Regions from separate parts of the Planctobacterium sp. R6 genome, predicted to be linked through region 3. Evidence: predicted binding sites of a transcription regulator. Region 3 holds the regulator's gene; each other region holds the start of a gene.
The links. The regulator sigma-54, encoded in region 3, starts transcription at its own class of promoters, with help from an activator protein. The targets are predictions, from matches to a motif close to GTTGGCACGNNNNTNGNNT.
Positions count from the first base shown of each region.

Region 1: the regulator sigma-54 is predicted to act here: its motif matches at 1,394-1,412, upstream of AC0J20_RS21770 (DUF2726 domain-containing protein).
Region 2: the regulator sigma-54 is predicted to act here: its motif matches at 1,122-1,140, upstream of AC0J20_RS18605 (DUF1328 domain-containing protein).
Region 4: the regulator sigma-54 is predicted to act here: its motif matches at 1,453-1,471, upstream of AC0J20_RS00560 (LPP20 family lipoprotein).

Region 1 is NZ_JBVTQY010000058.1:12,343-14,534, reverse strand. It holds gene AC0J20_RS21775 (5'-methylthioadenosine/adenosylhomocysteine nucleosidase) at 1-581, opposite strand, end outside; gene AC0J20_RS21770 (DUF2726 domain-containing protein) at 775-1,350, opposite strand; gene AC0J20_RS21765 (hypothetical protein) at 1,459-1,803, opposite strand; gene AC0J20_RS21760 (alkaline phosphatase family protein) at 1,936-2,192, opposite strand, start outside.
Region 2 is NZ_JBVTQY010000037.1:38,914-41,105, reverse strand. It holds gene AC0J20_RS18615 (BON domain-containing protein) at 51-608, opposite strand; gene AC0J20_RS18610 (hypothetical protein) at 679-873, opposite strand; gene AC0J20_RS18605 (DUF1328 domain-containing protein) at 909-1,085, opposite strand; gene AC0J20_RS18600 (AraC family transcriptional regulator ligand-binding domain-containing protein) at 1,247-2,192, opposite strand, start outside.
Region 3 is NZ_JBVTQY010000022.1:25,237-27,428, reverse strand. It holds gene hpf (ribosome hibernation promoting factor) at 1-130, opposite strand, end outside; gene AC0J20_RS14270 (RNA polymerase factor sigma-54) at 158-1,651, opposite strand; gene lptB (LPS export ABC transporter ATP-binding protein) at 1,723-2,192, opposite strand, start outside.
Region 4 is NZ_JBVTQY010000001.1:132,906-135,097, reverse strand. It holds gene flgM (flagellar biosynthesis anti-sigma factor FlgM) at 1-214, shown strand, start outside; gene flgN (flagellar export chaperone FlgN) at 218-637, shown strand; gene AC0J20_RS00560 (LPP20 family lipoprotein) at 857-1,354, opposite strand; gene AC0J20_RS00555 (flagellar assembly protein T N-terminal domain-containing protein) at 1,638-2,192, shown strand, end outside.

The DNA.
Region 1 (2,192 bases), on a different contig from region 3:
CGGATCACCAAAAATGGGGTATCCAGCATGAAGCAGGTTTGCCCGATTGCAGCACCTTCCATTTCGACGGCAGACATATCCGGGAACAGACCTCTAAGTCGGGTTACCGCTTCGTCGCAGCCAATGAAAGAATCCCCGGTACATACCAGTCCTCTCTTAATGGTGGTGTGGGTAATGTTATTTGCAGCATTTACAGCCGCGTCCACCATTCTGACATCACAGGGGTAAATGTCTGGCATGCCATAGACCTGACCGCGTTTGTAGCCGAAATGGGTAACATCGACATCGTGGTGTTGTACACCGGTGGCGATCACTACATCGCCAATATTCAGCTGGGTATCAAAACCACCGGCAGATCCCGTATTGACCACAAAATCCGGTGCAAATCTGTCTATCATTACTGTGGTAGAGACAGATGCTGCGACTTTTCCTATACCGCATTTTACTAATACCACTTCGACATCATTTATCGTACCGACGTAATATTCAAGGTGTGCAAAATGGAAGGTTTCTTTTAATTGCATACGTTGTTTTAACAGTGCAATTTCCTGATCCATTGCGCCTAAAATACCGATCTTCATAGCTGTTTATAAATCCTGTTGGTAAGCCGGAATGTGTTCCGTGGCCGCCGTTATACTCTGGCAGCATTTTGTGACTGAATTCGAACCTACAGTTTAACGACAGGCTCACGTAAAAAACAGTCGTAAATAAAAAAATGCCAGACGCAGTCTGGCAATTAAGGGGTGACCGGAGGTCGATGAAGTCGTTGCGCTATCAGGCGGCGATGGGGCGCGTGAAAGTCGCCTTGCGATCCGGGTTATTAGTACCAGCAACCAGTGGCTTTTTAGGCTCTTTGTACTTAATGGGAGCCAGTTTGGCATTGATGCAGGCGCGAATGTCAGCCGGTTTGTAGCCACCTTTTACCTTGATACGCAGGTGCGGAATCCGGGCAGCATCCAGAGCGCCGCTTAAAAACCAATCCCGTTGGGTTTTGTAACCATCCTTTTTGCTTTTTTGATGCACCAGATCAACTGCGATAACCGGCGACAAATCCGTCTTATCGCACAGGACGAAATCCAGATGATGACCTGCGGCCCTTTGCATGGCCGTACGCAGTGTTTTCTTTTCGGTTTTGGGGCGCACAGCCAGAATATCCATCAGGCGCACACGACAAATTATGCGGTATTTGTCACCTACTGAGGCTTCCAGCAGATCCAGAAACTGGCGTTCCACCGGGGTAAACAAATTTGTTTTTCGGGCAAATGGAAAGGCGAGGCCACCGTCATTTAATTTGATAGCTCCCACCGTAACAACGATAAGTAACATAAATAAAACGATTGCGAGTTCCATATTTTCTCCTGCTAACTGAAATACGCTTTTCTGTTATCACTCAAAGCAAAGTCAGTGCCAGAGTTAGCAGTTGATTAAAGAAGCTCGCTAAAAACCCGGGAAATCGCCTTAATTAACTATAAGGTTAACCTGAGTTCCCGGCCCGTCTGCATAGATGTAAGCCCGATACTGCTTGTCCTGGCTGCGCAGTGTCAGGTATTTTCCCTGTTTCGCAACAGACGCAGTATTTAATTGTGCTGCCAGGCTTTCCGACACGATTTCAGGCGTGGATTTGATAAAAAAACTCAAGGTTGATGGTTTTTTGACGCCAAAAACCCGACAGGTTTTACTGCCTTCCGGTAAGCGAATATCGAACCACTTTTCAGGGCAGAGATTCAGGCCATCAGCACTATTCTGCTGTGCCATGACAGTGATGGAAATAAAAGCAAATGCAAATCCAACAAGTTTTAACAAAATAACGGCCCGGTCAGAAAGTGGTGCCTGAAAGTATAGTGTTGAGTGTTTGTCTGGCGCAAGTTGCAGGAATATACGTGGGAATGAAAAAGCCAGGCGAAGCGCCTGGCCTTTGGTATCCGTAAACCCGGATTATTTTAAATCCGCAATTTCGGGTAACACATTGCCTGTAGATTTATCCGGATAGCCGATATCCAGAGTTGCGGATAAGGTTACCGCCAGGTCCTCAGGAGAGGTCAGGCGTGTAATGCGCTGCGCCGGCACTTTCCAGCCAGTAAAATACACAGGTACGTGAGTATCGTACTTGTATGGCGAACCATGGGTCGCTGCAGAGTAGCTGGCGGTCATGGTGGACGTTTGCTGCACCACCACCAAATCACCGGAGCGCT
Region 2 (2,192 bases), on a different contig from region 3:
CCTGAAAGAACAAAGGGGCCAGACGGCCCCTGAAGTACAGTTCTGCGCTGCTATGAAGCTTCTGATGTGACGGTCAGATTACTCACAACTTTTTTCACATCATCGGTTTTTTGCGCAATGAGTACTGCGAGTTGTTCCTCGGCTTCTGAGGCGACTTCACCGTTCAGCGTCACCACGCCCTTTTCGGTGTCCACATCAATGCTGGTGCCGGAAACGTCTGATTCAACCAACAAGCGGGTTTTTACTACCGTGGTGATTTTCTTGTCGGTGAATTCTGAGTAGCTCTTTTCAGAGGGCTGTTTTTCCTGCTTTTGAACCACCACTAACTGGTTGTCCACCGACTTAACTCCCTCGATACTCAATGTCAGTTCTTCTGCCAGAGAGCTTTCTACTTCCCGGTCCACACTACCGGTGAGTATCACTTTGCCTTCTTTAACATCAGTGTTGATATCAAAGGAATTCAGTTCAGTGTTGAGCAGCAGGGTTGTTTCCACTTTGCCGTCAATCCAGGCGTCTTTTGCATCATCCTGCCAGTCCGCCGCGCTCACCTGAGCGACTAATAACGTTGAAAATGCAGTTGCAGTCAGGGTCTTTCTGAAAATAGTCATAATAGATCTCCTCTGTATGACGTTGGTTTATTCAGTAACAGTGTGTTTTAAAAGGTATGAGTCCGGATTATCAGCAATCCGTGTCTTCAGCTTTCACGCCTTCCTTAACTTCTTCACAGGCATCTTCGATAGCGTTACCTGCATCAGTGATGGCTTCATCGATTTCTTCACCGGCTTCTTCGGCGTTGTTGTCAGCGCAGCCTGCTGTGATCAGGGCCACAAAGAACAGGGATGCCAGTAGTTTGAATAACGTTGTTAACTTCATTGTTGATCTCCTTGTTAAAATCCAGTTCGGCGCATTTACGCCTTAGGGGACTTACCACGTAGTGCGTTGGAAAGCAGCGAAATGGCAAGTAATACCACGAACACGAAAAAGATAATTTTAGCGATACCGGCTGCAGCACCGGCAATGCCGGTAAAACCAAACAGGGCGGCAATAATGGCTACGATAAAAAAGGTTAATGCCCAACTTAACATGTGAACTCCTTACGGTGTTTGAACACAGTTGAGCTATAGCCAGATCGGTGCCAACTTTTAAGTTGTTGTTAAATATAGAAAAAATATTTTCAGGAGGACTGGGGCAGACAAGAATGGGTAAATTTTATCCGGCAGTGGGTAAATTTTACAATGTACTCCGTCTAGCCGGACTTTAATTGGCTGGGGGTCATACCGGTCCAGCGTTTTATGGCCCGGCGAAAGTTAGGCAGGTTGTTAAATCTGGAACTGCTTGCAGCCTGTTCGTTGCTCAGTTGTCTGACTTTTAAATCAAATAACGCGGTTTGAGACTTCACGCTGTCGTGAATTTGCTGAAAACTACAGCCGTGCTGTTTTAATTTACGTTTGAGTGTTGCCTGGCTTATCACCAGTGCATCGGCCAGTTCTTCCAGGTTGTTGATATTTTCGCGGGTCAGCAATTGTCGGGTGTATTGCAGTAATCCGATACGCTGCGGGGTTTTATGCAGTTGTGCGGAACACTGCAGGCGATGATGTTGTCTTGCCAGTGCACTGCTGTTGAGCAGTTTTTTGTTTAACCACTGGTTGTCTACCGCAATCATGTTTAACGGATAATTGAAGGTCAGACGGTGACCCAGGTTTTCTTCGTATTGATAGATATTGCGTGGTCGCTTTTGTCGAAAATAAAAATGCAGTGGTATCTGATGACCAATGTGCCATTTACAGGTGGCGTTGACAGCGGTGTAAAGCATTTCGTAAAAGAACAGTTGCTGCGCAGACTCTGCAATTGCATTGTCGACGATCAGCCATGTTTTGTCCTGATGTTGTCGTACTGTGATAAACAACCAGGGGAACATCAGATATTGATAACAGCGACACAAGCGCAACAAGTCAGCTAATGATGTGGCATTGTTGATGAGTTCGCTAACATCGGGATTCTGATTGGGGAACAGGCGACGGCCCAACAGAAAGCTGAGATCGCTGCTGTTTACCTGTTTTTGTGCATTGCTTAACAGGGTTTCAATTTGCGCAAAGCTCAGGTAGTTCTGGCGACGATATAGATCTTCGTAAAAAATGCCTGTACCGCGCAATAAAGGTTCGATATCCGCGCCGCGATTGCGACAAAGATCG
Region 3 (2,192 bases):
CAACGTTTAAGATGACATATACATTGTTTATGTGATCAAAATGTCGTTCCAGTTTAGTGAATTTTGTATCGACATAATCGCGAAGAGAATCGGTGATTTCGACGTGATGACCTGATAAGTTTATTTGCATAATTGGTCGTCCTTCTTGTAGGGAAGTCTATAACAGACTCTTACGTTGGTTAGATGGAGGAATCGAGAGCGATTCCCGGTATTTTGCAATGGTTCGCCGGGCTACCATAATGCCCTGATCGGCTAACAATTGCGCAATTTTGCTATCACTGAGTGGCTTGGCCTGATTCTCAGCGGCCACCAGTTTTTTAATCAATGCCCTGATGGCGGTAGAGGAGCATTCCCCACCATTTTCTGTGGCCACATGGCTGGAGAAGAAATACTTCAGCTCAAAGATACCTCTCGGGGTGTGCATGTACTTCTGTGTGGTCACACGGGAAATCGTAGATTCGTGCATATCCACCATTTCAGCCACGTCGTTAAGCACCATGGGCTTCATCATTTCCGGCCCGTGCTCGAAAAAGCCGTGCTGTTGCTGGACAATACAATTGGCCACTTTGAGTAGGGTGTCGTTACGGCTTTCGATACTCTTGATAAACCACTTCGCTTCCTGCATATGCGAGCGAATAAACTGCCCGTCGGCACTATTTCTGCTGCCCCGGCTCATGGCGGCATATTGCTGATTGATATTGAGCTTTGGCACGGAATCGGGGTTGAGTTCGACAATCCAGCGTCCGGATTTTTTCATGACCGAGACATCGGGGATCACATAATCTGGTTCTTTGGTATTTAAGGTACTGCCCGGATGCGGATTCAGGGTTTGCAGTAACTTTAATACTTCTTTGAGCTGTTCTTCACGCAATTTAGATTTTCTGATCAAGGTACGAAAATCTTTTGCCATTAACAGATCGGAAAAGTCACACAGCAGTGATTTTGCTTCCTGTAACCAGGGAGTGTCTTTGGGGAATTGCCCCAACTGCACCAGCAAGCACTCTTGTGGTGTGATTGAGCCTGAACCTAAGGGGTCGAAGTGTTGAATGCGTTTTCTGACACATTCCACTTCGTCGATTTCAATTTCTTCATCATCGAGGCTTTCGAGGATTTCCTCAACCGAAACGGTGAGATAACCGGATTCATCAATAGAATCTATGATGGCCAAAGCAATGGCTTCATCGGTTTCGCTGAACGGGGTCAGGTGTAATTGCCAGAGCAGGTGATCCTGTATGGATTCACTGGTTTCACCCTGATACACCTGGTCGTCATCCGGGCCTACACCACCTGACGAGGCGGGTGCTGATGACGCGCTGTAGTATTCATCCCAGGTGCTGTCTATCGGAAGCTCATCGGGTAAGTCGTTCTTTTCCAGCGCATCACTTGAGTCAATGCCGTCTGAACCACTGAATTCGTTGTCGCTGTCGGCGCCATTCAACTCAGCCGTTTTGGGTTCTTTGAGTAATTCCAACGCTTCATCGCTACCGGCTTCGGTATTTTCATCCACTTCCAGCAATGGATTGGCGTCTAACGCATCCTGAATTTCTTGTTGCAGGTCAAGCGTTGACAGTTGCAGCAGACGAATTGCTTGCTGCAATTGAGGGGTCATTGTTAGCTGTTGGCTAAATTTTAGTTGTAAAGACGGCTTCATTAAAAATGGTTTTTTCCGACTCCAGAGCTCAGGGTTACTGTGCCCCAATCTTTAGATTGTTGTTAGTGTTACTATAGCCTGAATTGCTCACCCAGGTATACATCTCTTACTTGCTGATTTGCTAAAACTGTTTCGGGTTCGCCTTCGGCAATGACCTGTCCATGACTGACAATATAGGCCTGTTCGCAGACATCCAGCGTTTCTCTGACATTGTGGTCAGTGATCAGTACACCGATCCCCCTGTCCCGCAAGTGGTGAATAATCTTCTTTATATCATTAACAGAAATAGGGTCAACGCCTGCGAAGGGTTCGTCCAGCAAAATAAATTGCGGATTGGCGGCCAGAGCGCGGGCAATCTCTACTCTGCGACGCTCACCACCAGACAAGCTCATGCCCAGATTGTGACGAATGTGATTTAAATTAAATTCATCCAGCAGTTCATCGGCAAGTTCTTCGCGTTGCTCGTTATCCAGCTCTTTGCGCATTTGTAAAATGGCCATCAGATTCTGGAATACACTGAGTTTTCTGAAAATTGAAGATT
Region 4 (2,192 bases), on a different contig from region 3:
AGCAGCGCCGCGTCAAGATTCTGTGTCTTTAACACAGTCTGCACAGCAGCTTGCTAACGTGCAGAAAAAGGGCAACGATGCTCCTGTAAATCAGGACAAAGTAGATAAACTGAAAGCAGCTATCCAGAACGGTTCTTACAAGATCGACGCAGAGCAATTAGCCTCCAAGATCTCTAAAGCTGAGTCGGACCTGTTTGGTTTATCCAAAGGTTAATGAATGTCAGACATGACTAACGCGCTTACGCAACAAATTTCATTGCTGCAGGCATTGAAAGAAAAGCTCGATAACGAGCTGGAATTAATTGTTGCTCGTGACGCTGACGGTCTGCTGACATTGGTTAACGAGAAATCAGATTTACTGGAACAGATTGCTGAAAACGACAAAGTACTGCAGTCAGCCAGATTGTCATCCGGTGAATTCAACGATGCTCAACGTCAATTAGCTGAAGATGGCAAAGCCTTGTTACTTCAGTGCCAACATCAAACCAACGTCAATGCAATCGCGGTTGAAAAAAACCAGATTCGTTTACAACGGCTGCGGGATGTTATGATGGCGACGCGCAATAAAGAATCTATGACCTACACGAATAAAGGTAAAACCCAGGGCGGAATGCTCGGCAGTGGCGTTAAAGCCTGATCCTACCCACCTTTATACGACTTCTTCCCAATATCATCTGACAGTGACCTGGTGTTTTTCATCCACTATAATTGTGACTTTGTATCTTGTTGGTGAAGTTCCATTAAAAAACCTCCGGTAAAGGAGGTTTCAGGTGGGGTTACTTTTATGTAGTCGCCTTACTCTGTGTTAGCTGGCCGCTGGTCGCAATATGACATCAGCCGTGTTAACACGCCCGGATTAGTAATAAACGACGTCTTTGACTTTGCGAGGCCGGGCAGTTGATAAATAAATGTCGTAAACTTTTTGAAAATCCAATGACAACTCTGTCGCGTAAACATCCTCGCCCACCGGGTATGATTTGATGACTTGTGCACCGCGAATAACTCCTTCTACAGAGGCTTTTAGCTCATTGTCCCGCAAGACCAAATTAGCCAAAGACTGCTCAGTGTCAATGCGCTGACCATATACCTGCTCTGCCAGTTCTTTATATGCGTCTAATTTGGATGCTTTAATAGCCATCAACATTTTAACGGAATCATTGTTGCCCATCTGCGAACTGATAGGAGCATACCCCACCGCAGTTAGTACCGGATATTCTTCAGGTTGTACATACTCCCACTCCACCTGTTTATCACTGTAATACATAGACTCCAATGTCTTGCACCCGGAAACACTCAGAGCAAGTACACTGACAATGAGTGCCTTATCAATCCTGTTTACAAATTTGCTTATCATAACTCACCTAAATCTATTGCAGCCATACTGTTCAGCAGGCACTAAGCCAATATCCATGAATGTTAAAATATTGACATTGATATTCTGTCAGCTTTTCAAAGCAAGTTTTTTGCCAAACCAGCATAGTTTACCGGGCATATTAATAAATAGTGGTACGTATCCTGCTTTAAGTGGGGCAACATATTTAGAAAAGGGCAATAGCGTAGTTTTTTGACACTATTAAAATGTAGATTCTATGCTCAGCCCACTGTATGGATCTGTTCAGACTCATAACGAGGTTACCATGTACAAGCTAATATTATTCTGTTGTGTTTCAATCCTTTCCTGTGGCGTGCAATCGGCCTGGTTTGAATCAACAGGTCAGGCCGTCATTCACAATGACAACAAAACCCTGGCAAAACAGCAGGCTACGCATGAGGCCATCAGACAGGCACTGTTGTTTGCCGGTGCTTCGGTGCGCAGCGTACAAGAGATGACGGACGGTTTACTACAAAATGACCGCCTCGAAATTCGCGCAAGTGGTGAAGTCGCCAGCGTAGAATTAATCAGTGAACACTATTTTGACGACTATGTAGAAGTCGCTATTCGAGCGGATATTTTTCCACAGCGTGATCAATGCAGTGCTTCTGATTATAAAAAAAGCATCGTTACCAGCAAACTACACATAAGTGCCTTTCGGCAGGCTGCCATAGGTGGACTGAATAATGTTTCAGGCCCAATTTCTGAGCGCATTAAATCCAGTTTTGATACATTTTCTCAGCGAGCGCTGATCAGTAAAATCGAGCCCTACACCTTTTTCCCGCAGGCTCATGAACTAAAAACACAGTCCATGTTGTTG